3 regions of the Peribacillus sp. R9-11 genome follow, and region 1 is predicted to be linked to each of the others. Evidence: a T-box and tRNA genes for the amino acid it is inferred to sense, from the RefSeq annotation. Region 1 holds a T-box; the other regions hold tRNA genes.
The links. The T-box of region 1 lies ahead of thrS (threonine--tRNA ligase). A T-box ahead of a tRNA ligase gene usually reads a tRNA of that ligase, here a tRNA-Thr.
Positions count from the first base shown of each region.

Region 1 (4,109 bases):
TTTGGTGGAGAGGTTATTGGATTTGAAAACTTCACCATGGGCGAGGCTCCTTTCAAGGGCGGATTTTTATCGATCATTAGTATCTTTCTTATCGCTGGATTTTCTTTTCAAGGTACAGAACTAGTTGGTATTGCTGCTGGAGAAAGTGAGAATCCTGAAAAAAATGTTCCGAATGCGATTCGACAAGTATTTTGGCGCATCTTATTGTTTTACATCGGAGCCATTTTGATACTCGGGCTGTTAATTCCATATACGAGTCCAAGTTTATTAGGTGGGGATGTAGAAAATATTTCTGTAAGCCCTTTCACGCTCGTCTTTGAACGGGCAGGATTTGCTTTCGCTGCTTCTGTCATGAATGCTGTTGTTTTGACATCATTACTTTCTGCAGGGAACTCGGGGCTTTATGCATCAACACGGATGTTATGGTCGATGGCAAAAGATAATCAGGCTCCAAAGTTTCTAGCTAAAGTTAACAGAAGGGGAATCCCGATGAATGCCTTGATTCTCACGGCAATAATTGGAGGACTAGCTTTTTTAACATCTGTTTTTGGGGATCATGTGTTTACATGGCTATTAAATGCTTCAGGATTAACGGGATTTATCGCTTGGATTGGAATTGCCGTAAGCCATTATCGTTTTAGACGTGCGTACGTAGCACAGGGCGGTGACATAAATGAGTTAAAATACAAAGCAAAATGGTTCCCATTCGGTCCGATTCTTTCATTTTTTCTTTGTATAGTTGTCATTGCAGGGCAGAATTACGAGGCGTTTCTAAGCGGCAGTATTGACTGGTATGGAGTCGCAGTCTCCTATATTGGTTTACCAATATTTTTAGCGATATGGTTAGGGTACAAGGTTTTTCATAAGACAAAGGTAATTTCATTGAAAGATTGTCATTTTGAGAAATCAGCATAGGAAAAGTAAACTGAATTTCAAAGTCAGTATCGTAACGAGCATTGTGAATGTTATCATTCATGATGCTTTTTTATCGTTGTTGCACTTATCGTTTTATTCGTCGTTGCCATTACTTTATTAATTAAGAAATTGCTTATTTCTAACAAAAAGAATAGTAATCAATTAGATATTGAAAACAGACTTGATAGAGTTGAAGATAAATTGAATTCAATGAATAAAGGGAAGTAATGATTAATTAAAATAGGAAGAAAAATGGTTTGATAATCTTTTAAAATACACATAGTATAAAATCTTTTATTTCTATTGTACGAATGCCAGTTTTTTGCGCAGGAAGCTGCTTTTTATAATTTTTTTGATAAAAGAATAATAAGATGTTGTCACTTATGGAAATTTATTGTAATATATATAACAATATAATGACCTAATGAATTTAAAAAAGCCATGATAAGGACATGAATTATTTTTACGGTTTTCAGAGAGGGAAGGGTAGCTGTGAACTTCCTGGCTTAGGGAAATGATTTACCGCCTTTGAGCTATATCAGTGAACGATAGTAACTGATATCGTCTAAGCTACGTTACAGCTCCAGAGCCATAAGTTGTATCTTACTTATGGGAAATTGGGTGGAACCACGAGTACAACGCACTCGTCCCTTGTATAGGGATGAGTGCGTTTTTTTTATATGAAATTGTTGCCATGATAAGGACATGAATCATTTTTACGGTCTTCAGAGAGGGAAGGGTAGCTGTAAACTTCCTGGCTTAGGGAAATGATTTACCGCCTTTGAGCTATATCAGTGAACGATAGTAACTGATATCGTCTAAGCTACGTTACAGCTCCAGAGCCATGAGTAATCTTACTCATGGGAAATTGGGTGGAATCACGGGTATAACGCACTCGTCCCTTGTATAGGGATGGGTGCGTTTTTTTTTATATAAAATTATTGCCATGATAAGGACATGAATCATTTTTACGGTCTTCAGAGAGGGAAGGGTAGCTGTGAACTTCCTGGCTTAGGGAAATGATTTACCGCCTTTGAGCTATATCAGTGAACGATAGTAACTGATATCGTCTAAGCTACGTTACAGCTCCAGAGCCATAAGTTGTATCTTACTTATGGGAAATTGGGTGGAACCACGAGTAAAACGCACTCGTCCCTTGTATAGGGATGAGTGTGTTTTTTTTATTACTAAAAAGGGGTGTATGTATTATGAGTGGAGATATGATTATGATTCAATTCCCGGATGGGAAACAAAAAGGGTATCTGAAAGGGATCACAGTGGAAAGTGTGGCAGAGTCCATCAGTTCCAGTTTAAGGAAAATGGCAGTTGTAGGGAAACTGGATAAACAACTGGTGGATCTGAGTTTCAAGCTGGATAAAGATGCCGAACTAGCGATTTTAACTCTTGATTCGGATGAAGGATTACATGTTTTACGTCATACATCAGCGCATGTTATGGCACAAGCAGTGAAGAGAATTTACGGTAATGTAAAATTAGGGATAGGACCAGTCATTGAAGACAGATTTTACTATGATTTTAAGCTGGATCATCCTTTGACTTCTGACGATTTACTGGCCATTGAAAAAGAGATGGAAAATATCATAAGTGAAAATTTGGAAATCAAAAGAGTCGAAGTTTCTTATAAAGAGGCAGAAAAGTTATTTGAGAGTAATGGGGAATCATTCAAGTTAGAAATAGTAAAGAACATCCCTAAAGATGAAAAACTGAGTCTATATAAACAAGGGGAATTTATCGATCTTTGCAGGGGGCCGCACCTTCCATCCACATCATTTGTAAAATCGTTCAAGTTAACTCATGTATCTGGTGCCTATTGGAGAGGGGACAGTCAAAATGAAGTTCTTCAACGGGTGTATGGCGTGGCTTTCAGCAAGAAAAAGGATTTACAGGGTCATTTGAAATTCTTAGAAGAAGCAGCCAAACGCGATCATCGTAAATTAGGGAAGCAGTTGGAGTTATTCATGTTTTCAGAGGAAGCCCCAGGAATGCCGTTTTATTTACCGAAAGGACAAATCATGCGAAATGAATTGGAAAAATTCTCGAGGGAGCTTCAGACTAGCGCTGATTACGACGAAGTTCGAACTCCTTTTATGATGAATCAACGGTTATGGGAACAATCGGGTCACTGGGATCATTACCATGAAAATATGTACTTTTCAGAAGTCGATCATACAAAATTTGCAATGAAGCCAATGAACTGTCCTGGTCATATGCTTATTTATAAAAACCATCTTTATTCATACAGAGATTTACCCATTCGTATGGCTGAGTTCGGTCAAGTTCACCGTCATGAGTATAGTGGCGCATTAAATGGAATGCTTCGGGTCCGTACATTTTGTCAGGATGATGCCCATATATTTGTTCGGGAGGATCAAATCGAAAGTGAAATTATACAAGTGTTTACTATGATTGACGAAGTCTATCGTACTTTTGGATTCGAGTATTCTGTGGAACTTTCGACTCGTCCAGAAGATTCATTAGGTGATGACTACCTTTGGGAAACTTCTGAATTAGCATTAAAAAATGTTCTGGAGAATATTGGGATTGATTACCACTTAAATGAAGGAGACGGTGCCTTTTATGGACCAAAGATTGATTTTCATATTAAAGATGCATTAAAACGAAGCCATCAATGTGGGACAATTCAACTTGATTTTCAAATGCCTGATAAATTTGATTTGACTTATATAGATGAAAATAATGATAAGGTTCGTCCGGTCGTCATTCATCGTGCGATTTTTGGATCCATTGATCGTTTCTTTGGAATCCTGATTGAACATTTTGCTGGTGCTTTTCCTATATGGCTAGCCCCTACACAAGTACAAATTATCCCTGTATCAAACGTTCATTTGGATTACTGTTTAAGGGTTCAAAAAGTACTAAAGAGTCTAGGAGTAAGAGTGAAAATTGACGATCGAAATGAAAAGTTAGGGTACAAAATCAGAGAATCACAGATGGGGAAAATCCCATACATGCTTGTACTTGGAGATAAAGAAGTGAAAGAAGATGCAGTAAATGTACGGAAATACGGGGAGCAAGAATCTGAAAGTATTTCATTTATTGGTTTTCAAAACAAAATTGTGCAACAAATAAAGGAACGTAGCATTTAACAGAAGAGACATTTAAGGAAAATATGGGCTGTGGTTTTTGAAGGAGTTAGCGGATGGTAGAGGTAT
Region 1 is NZ_CP133763.1:4,590,980-4,595,088, reverse strand. It holds gene RE409_RS22310 (amino acid permease) at 1-915, shown strand, start outside; gene RE409_RS30775 (DUF4083 family protein) at 988-1,143, shown strand; T-box leader at 1,348-1,570, shown strand; T-box leader at 1,601-1,821, shown strand; T-box leader at 1,853-2,075, shown strand; gene thrS (threonine--tRNA ligase) at 2,136-4,043, shown strand.

Region 2 (4,109 bases), 1.9 Mb from region 1:
TGCCAACCGACCAGAAAATAATGAGCTTTTCCGAGCAATACAACAACATCTTCAAATGAAGCATCCAGACAAGCGAATGACAGCTATGAGAACCTTGCAAATAATTGTTGCCGATAGTGTTTCATCTGGAGAGCTGCGTAACGTGGAAAGTCGGCTTTTATACAGTTGAGTTGATACGAAAAAGTTTCTTATCAACTCATCCAGTCTTGTGAGTTATGCAGTTCTGAAATTACCGAACACAGAAAGGAATAACCCCACCATTGAAAAAATTTCTAAACAAAATCAAAATAGCTGGCTCCATTTTGACCATCATACTCATGATATTCACTTTCAGAATTATACTTTTCAACAAAGCTTTCACAGAGCCAGAAGTAGATATGAAGTATTACAAGACGGGGCATGTCGAACACAGGCCAAATATTTGGGAGGGCATGAGTAAAGAAGAATACCAAAAAATAAAATATTTAGAGGAACAGAAAACATTCAATTATGATCTCTACGAACCAGAGCTGCTTGACGCAGAAGGAAATCCGATTATTGAAGAAAATGTTGAATACTAAAAAAAATGTGCCCGATTTGGACACATCTTTTTTGTTTACTTATAAATGCAATGCTCCGAAATTAGGCTTCGTTTTCTCAGTGGTAGAAATCCATTCTCCTAATTCATCGAAATATTTTTGAACTTCTTCTTTAGTTTTGGTTTCTGAAGCATCCCAAATATCTGATAAGAAATATCCTAAATCGTTTGGATATGAAATTGATTCTCTGTCAAATGCTTTTTCAATAGCAGGACTGCCGTGTTTATCGCCTTCGTCACCATGAATTTTCATAGTAATAACAGTCCATCCATTTTCTTTTTTTATAAGAGTGTAATTGTCATAATGGCCCCAACGATTGCTATGAACACGTAATTTAAAATCTTCACCGATATTATTCAAATTTTCCCCTCTCTTCCCATAATACTACAACTGTATTTTACCACCAGAACGCGGTAAATGACGAACTTCACGGTATTTAATATCAGCAATTTAATATCCTTTTCTGTCATTGTTACCAATGGTCGTTTAAAAGCAATGGGAGAGTCGCTAGACTCTTATCGAATAAACTACACCGCGAAGTTGCCACGGGAGATCAATCGGCAGCTTCGTTCCGCTAACAGGTAACGTTAGTTCAAACAACCGGCCTTTCAATGGGCGTTTTTTTTGGTCGAGAATCAAAACATTCTGATTTAACATAGCCTAAATCATAACGCACGACTAAAAATCCGTGAAAACACGAAAAAACGGCTTTCCAATTAAGGAAAACCGCTTTATATCGTCGTTCTAAGATACCGGTGGCCGGGGTCGAACCGGCACTCCAGAGGAACACGATTTTGAGTCGTGCGCGTCTGCCAATTCCGCCACACCGGCATTTTTGTTGGAGGCGGCAACCGGAATCGAACCGGTGGTAAAGGTTTTGCAGACCTCTGCCTTACCGCTTGGCTATGCCGCCAACGTTTTTGGAGCGAAAGACGGGATTCGAACCCGCGACCCCAACCTTGGCAAGGTTGTATTCTACCACTGAACTACTTTCGCGAATGGCTGGGCTAGAAGGGATCGAACCTTCGCATGACGGAATCAAAATCCGTTGCCTTACCGCTTGGCTATAGCCCATTAACGTTATACTTATTATACCATCATTTATTAAAAAATGGGGCGACTGATGGGAATCGAACCCACGAATGCCTGAACCACAATCAGGTGCGTTAACCACTTCGCCACAATCGCCATTATAAAATTAAAATTGGCAGGGGTAGTAGGACTCGAACCCACACTGGAGGTTTTGGAGACCTCTGTTCTACCTTTAAACTATACCCCTATAAATAAAATGGTGGAGGGGGGCAGATTCGAACTGCCGAACCCGAAGGAGCGGATTTACAGTCCGCCGCGTTTAGCCACTTCGCTACCCCTCCGCATATGGATGTTACTGGTGCCGGCAAGAGGACTTGAACCCCCAACCTACTGATTACAAGTCAGTTGCTCTACCAGTTGAGCTACACCGGCACTACAATGGTGGCTCAGGACGGAATCGAACCGCCGACACAAGGATTTTCAGTCCTTTGCTCTACCGACTGAGCTACTGAGCCAAACAATAAAAATGGCGGTCCCGACGGGAATCGAACCCGCGATCTCCTGCGTGACAGGCAGGCATGTTAACCGCTACACCACGGGACCATAGATTGCGGGGACAGGATTTGAACCTGCGACCTTCGGGTTATGAGCCCGACGAGCTACCGGACTGCTCCACCCCGCGACGTTAATAATGCTGCTATTGCATCAAGTTTTCGTGTTAACAGTTTCATTATATCTGATATATAGAAACAACTTGTTGCTTTTAAAAAAATGGTGGAGGATGACGGGATCGAACCGCCGACCCTCTGCTTGTAAGGCAGATGCTCTCCCAGCTGAGCTAATCCTCCATATGTTTTCGAAATGGTGACCCGTACGGGATTCGAACCCGTGTTACCGCCGTGAAAGGGCGGTGTCTTAACCGCTTGACCAACGGGCCAGTTGTAAATGGCGGAGAGCAAGGGATTTGAACCCTTGAGACAGGGTTACCCGTCTACACGATTTCCAATCGTGCTCCTTCGGCCACTCGGACAGCTCTCCAATAATGGCTCCGCAGGTAGGACTCGAACCTACGACCGTTCGGTTAACAGCCGAATGCTCTACCACTGAGCTACTGCGGAACGATATAAGCTTGGCGACGTCCTACTCTCACAGGGGGAAACCCCCAACTACCATCGGCGCTGAAGAGCTTAACTGCCGTGTTCGGAATGGGAACGGGTGTGACCTCTTCGCTATCGTCACCAAACATTATTAACATTTTTTCAAGACATATATTATTATAACGTCTTTTTGAGAAAATGCAAGAAGAAATTTTCATTCCTTCAAAACTAGATAATAAGAAGGTATTTCATTTTTTAAAGCGTGGTTAAGTCCTCGATCTATTAGTATCAGTCAGCTCCACATGTCGCCACGCTTCCACCTCTGACCTATCAACCTGATCATCTTTCAGGGATCTTACTAGCTTGCGCTATGGGAAATCTCATCTCGAGGGGGGCTTCATGCTTAGATGCTTTCAGCACTTATCCCGTCCGCACGTAGCTACCCAGCTATGCCTTTGGCAAGACAACTGGTACACCAGCGGTGCGTCCATCCCGGTCCTCTCGTACTAAGGACAGCTCCTCTCAAATTTCCTGCGCCCGCGACGGATAGGGACCGAACTGTCTCACGACGTTCTGAACCCAGCTCGCGTACCGCTTTAATGGGCGAACAGCCCAACCCTTGGGACCGACTACAGCCCCAGGATGCGATGAGCCGACATCGAGGTGCCAAACCTCCCCGTCGATGTGGACTCTTGGGGGAGATAAGCCTGTTATCCCCGGGGTAGCTTTTATCCGTTGAGCGATGGCCCTTCCATGCGGAACCACCGGATCACTAAGCCCGACTTTCGTCCCTGCTCGACTTGTAGGTCTCGCAGTCAAGCTCCCTTGTGCCTTTACACTCTACGAATGATTTCCAACCATTCTGAGGGAACCTTTGGGCGCCTCCGTTACTCTTTAGGAGGCGACCGCCCCAGTCAAACTGCCCACCTGACACTGTCTCCCACCCCGATAAGGGGCGCGGGTTAGAATTTCAATACAGCCAGGGTAGTATCCCACCAACGCCTCCACCGAAGCTAGCGCTCCGGCTTCTCAGGCTCCTACCTATCCTGTACAAGCTGTACCAAAATTCAATATCAGGCTGCAGTAAAGCTCCACGGGGTCTTTCCGTCCTGTCGCGGGTAACCTGCATCTTCACAGGTACTATAATTTCACCGAGTCTCTCGTTGAGACAGTGCCCAGATCGTTACACCTTTCGTGCGGGTCGGAACTTACCCGACAAGGAATTTCGCTACCTTAGGACCGTTATAGTTACGGCCGCCGTTTACTGGGGCTTCGGTTCAAAGCTTCGCTTGCGCTAACCTCTCCCCTTAACCTTCCAGCACCGGGCAGGTGTCAGCCCCTATACTTCGCCTTGCGGCTTCGCAGAGACCTGTGTTTTTGCTAAACAGTCGCCTGGGCCTAT
Region 2 is NZ_CP133763.1:791,544-795,652, reverse strand. It holds gene RE409_RS03790 (hypothetical protein) at 1-169, shown strand, start outside; gene RE409_RS03785 (hypothetical protein) at 261-560, shown strand; gene RE409_RS03780 (hypothetical protein) at 600-938, opposite strand; tRNA gene RE409_RS03775 (tRNA-Leu) at 1,329-1,409, opposite strand; tRNA gene RE409_RS03770 (tRNA-Cys) at 1,418-1,491, opposite strand; tRNA gene RE409_RS03765 (tRNA-Gly) at 1,500-1,574, opposite strand; tRNA gene RE409_RS03760 (tRNA-Gln) at 1,578-1,652, opposite strand; tRNA gene RE409_RS03755 (tRNA-His) at 1,691-1,766, opposite strand; tRNA gene RE409_RS03750 (tRNA-Trp) at 1,784-1,857, opposite strand; tRNA gene RE409_RS03745 (tRNA-Tyr) at 1,868-1,951, opposite strand; tRNA gene RE409_RS03740 (tRNA-Thr) at 1,967-2,042, opposite strand; tRNA gene RE409_RS03735 (tRNA-Phe) at 2,050-2,125, opposite strand; tRNA gene RE409_RS03730 (tRNA-Asp) at 2,138-2,213, opposite strand; tRNA gene RE409_RS03725 (tRNA-Met) at 2,219-2,292, opposite strand; tRNA gene RE409_RS03720 (tRNA-Val) at 2,383-2,458, opposite strand; tRNA gene RE409_RS03715 (tRNA-Glu) at 2,473-2,547, opposite strand; tRNA gene RE409_RS03710 (tRNA-Ser) at 2,557-2,648, opposite strand; tRNA gene RE409_RS03705 (tRNA-Asn) at 2,654-2,728, opposite strand; rRNA gene rrf (5S ribosomal RNA) at 2,738-2,853, opposite strand; rRNA gene RE409_RS03695 (23S ribosomal RNA) at 2,970-4,109, opposite strand, start outside.
Region 2: it has a tRNA-Thr gene. The T-box ahead of thrS (threonine--tRNA ligase) is inferred to sense a tRNA for this amino acid. The anticodon was not compared.

Region 3 (4,109 bases), 450 kb from region 1:
AGAAGGGGTGCTTTTTAGGGTGAATAGCCCGGAAAAGCCGCAGTGAATAGGCCCAGGCGACTGTTTAGCAAAAACACAGGTCTCTGCGAAGCCGCAAGGCGAAGTATAGGGGCTGACACCTGCCCGGTGCTGGAAGGTTAAGGGGAGAGGTTAGCGCAAGCGAAGCTTTGAACCGAAGCCCCAGTAAACGGCGGCCGTAACTATAACGGTCCTAAGGTAGCGAAATTCCTTGTCGGGTAAGTTCCGACCCGCACGAAAGGTGTAACGATCTGGGCACTGTCTCAACGAGAGACTCGGTGAAATTATAGTACCTGTGAAGATGCAGGTTACCCGCGACAGGACGGAAAGACCCCGTGGAGCTTTACTGCAGCCTGATATTGAATTTTGGTACAGCTTGTACAGGATAGGTAGGAGCCTGAGAAGCCGGAGCGCTAGCTTCGGTGGAGGCGTTGGTGGGATACTACCCTGGCTGTATTGAAATTCTAACCCGCGCCCCTTATCGGGGTGGGAGACAGTGTCAGGTGGGCAGTTTGACTGGGGCGGTCGCCTCCTAAAGAGTAACGGAGGCGCCCAAAGGTTCCCTCAGAATGGTTGGAAATCATTCGTAGAGTGTAAAGGCACAAGGGAGCTTGACTGCGAGACCTACAAGTCGAGCAGGGACGAAAGTCGGGCTTAGTGATCCGGTGGTTCCGCATGGAAGGGCCATCGCTCAACGGATAAAAGCTACCCCGGGGATAACAGGCTTATCTCCCCCAAGAGTCCACATCGACGGGGAGGTTTGGCACCTCGATGTCGGCTCATCGCATCCTGGGGCTGTAGTCGGTCCCAAGGGTTGGGCTGTTCGCCCATTAAAGCGGTACGCGAGCTGGGTTCAGAACGTCGTGAGACAGTTCGGTCCCTATCCGTCGCGGGCGCAGGAAATTTGAGAGGAGCTGTCCTTAGTACGAGAGGACCGGGATGGACGCACCGCTGGTGTACCAGTTGTCTTGCCAAAGGCATAGCTGGGTAGCTACGTGCGGACGGGATAAGTGCTGAAAGCATCTAAGCATGAAGCCCCCCTCGAGATGAGATTTCCCATAGCGCAAGCTAGTAAGATCCCTGAAAGATGATCAGGTTGATAGGTCAGAGGTGGAAGCGTGGCGACATGTGGAGCTGACTGATACTAATAGATCGAGGACTTAACCACGCTTTAAAAAATGAAATACCTTCTTATTATCTAGTTTTGAAGGAATGAAAATTTCTTCTTGCATTTTTTCAAAAAGACGTTATAATAATAAATGTCTTAAAAAAATGTTAACATTGTTTGGTGGCGATAGCGAAGAGGTCACACCCGTTCCCATTCCGAACACGGCAGTTAAGCTCTTCAGCGCCGATGGTAGTTGGGGGTTTCCCCCTGTGAGAGTAGGACGCCGCCAAGCAGTTCACATATGGAGGATTAGCTCAGCTGGGAGAGCATCTGCCTTACAAGCAGAGGGTCGGCGGTTCGATCCCGTCATCCTCCACCATTTTTACACCTGCCGGTGTAGCTCAACTGGTAGAGCAACTGACTTGTAATCAGTAGGTTGGGGGTTCAAGTCCTCTTGCCGGCACCATCTTTTATTATTAAACGTACGAGCCATTAGCTCAGTTGGTAGAGCATCTGACTTTTAATCAGAGGGTCGAAGGTTCGAATCCTTCATGGCTCACCATTATATTATGCGGGTGTGGCGGAATTGGCAGACGCACCAGACTTAGGATCTGGCGCCGCAAGGCGTGGGGGTTCAAGTCCCTTCACCCGCATCTTTCATGCGGAAGTAGTTCAGTGGTAGAATACAACCTTGCCAAGGTTGGGGTCGCGGGTTCGAATCCCGTCTTCCGCTCCACTTTTCGTATGTGCCGGGGTGGCGGAACTGGCAGACGCACAGGACTTAAAATCCTGCGGTAGGTGACTACCGTACCGGTTCGATTCCGGTCCTCGGCACCATCTTAATATGCGCCCGTAGCTCAATTGGATAGAGCATCTGACTACGAATCAGAAGGTTGTAGGTTCGACTCCCGCCGGGCGCACCATGTTTTTTGCGGGAAGTAGCTCAGCTTGGTAGAGCACTTGGTTTGGGACCAAGGGGTCGCAGGTTCGAATCCTGTCTTCCCGACCACGTGATTTCTAATGAATGGGGCCTTAGCTCAGCTGGGAGAGCGCCTGCCTTGCACGCAGGAGGTCAGCGGTTCGATCCCGCTAGGCTCCACCATTTTTCATCAAAACTTATATTATATTGGCGGTGTAGCTCAGCTGGCTAGAGCGTACGGTTCATACCCGTGAGGTCGGGGGTTCGATCCCCTCCGCCGCTACCAATAAATATAAGGACCTTTAGCTCAGCTGGTTAGAGCAGACGGCTCATAACCGTCCGGTCGTAGGTTCGAGTCCTACAAGGTCCACCATGTAATTTTTTTAGCCACGGAGGTATACCCAAGTTCGGCTGAAGGGATCGGTCTTGAAAACCGACAGGGGAGTCAAATCCCGCGGGGGTTCGAATCCCTCTACCTCCTCCATTTCTTTAAAAGCAGCAAGTTGTTTTGAAACAACCTTTACATAGAGGAAGCGGAAGAAACAATTTACACGAAAACTTGATGCGAGATCGTTTCATTATTACCGTCGCGGGGTGGAGCAGTCCGGTAGCTCGTCGGGCTCATAACCCGAAGGTCGCAGGTTCAAATCCTGTCCCCGCAATTATTAGGTCCCGTGGTGTAGCGGTTAACATGCCTGCCTGTCACGCAGGAGATCGCGGGTTCGATTCCCGTCGGGACCGCCATTATAAAATTTAATACAAATGTGGCTCAGTAGCTCAGTCGGTAGAGCAAAGGACTGAAAATCCTTGTGTCGGCGGTTCGATTCCGTCCTGAGCCACCATTATTTCAAAAATTACGGCGATTGTGGCGAAGTGGTTAACGCACCTGATTGTGGTTCAGGCATTCGTGGGTTCGATTCCCATCAGTCGCCCCATTTCGCGGGTGTAGTTTAGTGGTAAAACCTCAGCCTTCCAAGCTGATGATGAGGGTTCGATTCCCTTCACCCGCTCCAATTTATGGGCCTATAGCTCAGCTGGTTAGAGCGCACGCCTGATAAGCGTGAGGTCGATGGTTCGAGTCCATTTAGGCCCACCATATTCATATTGTTCCGCAGTAGCTCAGTGGTAGAGCATTCGGCTGTTAACCGAACGGTCGTAGGTTCGAGTCCTACCTGCGGAGCCATGGGGAAGTACTCAAGAGGCTGAAGAGGCGCCCCTGCTAAGGGTGTAGGTCGCGTGAGCGGCGCGAGGGTTCAAATCCCTCCTTCTCCGCCATTTGGCCCGTTGGTCAAGCGGTTAAGACACCGCCCTTTCACGGCGGTAACACGGGTTCGAATCCCGTACGGGTCATAAAAAAGAAGCATACATTCTGTATGCTTCTTTTTTTTATTTATTTCTCTTCATTGATATAACTATCTTTTTGTTTATAAGGAATGTCTCCAAGCTGAGATTCAACGTTTTCTTCATCTAATGTATCTTCATAGTTCTTTTGCTTTTTATTCTGGATACCCCTTATTTTTTTTCCTTCGATATCATTTGCTACAAATCCTTCATAGTCTTCAGGAAATCCATCGGTTTCATCTTCTGTTTTATAAAGATTATTATAGCTGTCATGATCGCCCGTGTAATCCGCAGGTGTTTCAGATGTACCAAATTTGGCTACTTCGCCAAAGCTATCTTCTTTATCTACTATTTCACTTCCATGACGGTTTTCAAAATTATTTCCCTTTGATGGAATCAGTACGTCTTCTTCAACTGGTCGATCTTGTATAGTCGGTCGTTCTGGGGCGTGCTCGACACAGTAGAGAGTGGTAGGGATGGCTTCAAGCCGTTCAAAAGGGATTTCAGTATCACAGGTTTTACAATGGCCATAGAAGCCTGCATCTATCGCATTCAATGCATTCTTGACTTTTTCCATTTCAGATTGTGCATGCTCATCTAGTGCCTGGTTTCTTTCCATTTCGAATAATTCGGTTCCAAGGTCAGCGGGATGATTGTCATAGGAGGATAGTTCCCCTACAGATTCTGTCTGACTTTTATTTAGAAGTGATTGTTCATCATTTT
Region 3 is NZ_CP133763.1:5,041,028-5,045,136, reverse strand. It holds rRNA gene RE409_RS24520 (23S ribosomal RNA) at 1-1,186, shown strand, start outside; rRNA gene rrf (5S ribosomal RNA) at 1,303-1,418, shown strand; tRNA gene RE409_RS24510 (tRNA-Val) at 1,430-1,505, shown strand; tRNA gene RE409_RS24505 (tRNA-Thr) at 1,517-1,592, shown strand; tRNA gene RE409_RS24500 (tRNA-Lys) at 1,613-1,688, shown strand; tRNA gene RE409_RS24495 (tRNA-Leu) at 1,698-1,779, shown strand; tRNA gene RE409_RS24490 (tRNA-Gly) at 1,788-1,862, shown strand; tRNA gene RE409_RS24485 (tRNA-Leu) at 1,875-1,963, shown strand; tRNA gene RE409_RS24480 (tRNA-Arg) at 1,973-2,049, shown strand; tRNA gene RE409_RS24475 (tRNA-Pro) at 2,059-2,135, shown strand; tRNA gene RE409_RS24470 (tRNA-Ala) at 2,153-2,228, shown strand; tRNA gene RE409_RS24465 (tRNA-Met) at 2,255-2,331, shown strand; tRNA gene RE409_RS24460 (tRNA-Ile) at 2,342-2,418, shown strand; tRNA gene RE409_RS24455 (tRNA-Ser) at 2,437-2,529, shown strand; tRNA gene RE409_RS24450 (tRNA-Met) at 2,634-2,707, shown strand; tRNA gene RE409_RS24445 (tRNA-Asp) at 2,714-2,789, shown strand; tRNA gene RE409_RS24440 (tRNA-Phe) at 2,812-2,887, shown strand; tRNA gene RE409_RS24435 (tRNA-His) at 2,905-2,980, shown strand; tRNA gene RE409_RS24430 (tRNA-Gly) at 2,985-3,058, shown strand; tRNA gene RE409_RS24425 (tRNA-Ile) at 3,065-3,141, shown strand; tRNA gene RE409_RS24420 (tRNA-Asn) at 3,154-3,228, shown strand; tRNA gene RE409_RS24415 (tRNA-Ser) at 3,230-3,320, shown strand; tRNA gene RE409_RS24410 (tRNA-Glu) at 3,324-3,395, shown strand; gene RE409_RS24405 (TraR/DksA C4-type zinc finger protein) at 3,436-4,109, opposite strand, start outside.
Region 3: it has a tRNA-Thr gene. The T-box ahead of thrS (threonine--tRNA ligase) is inferred to sense a tRNA for this amino acid. The anticodon was not compared.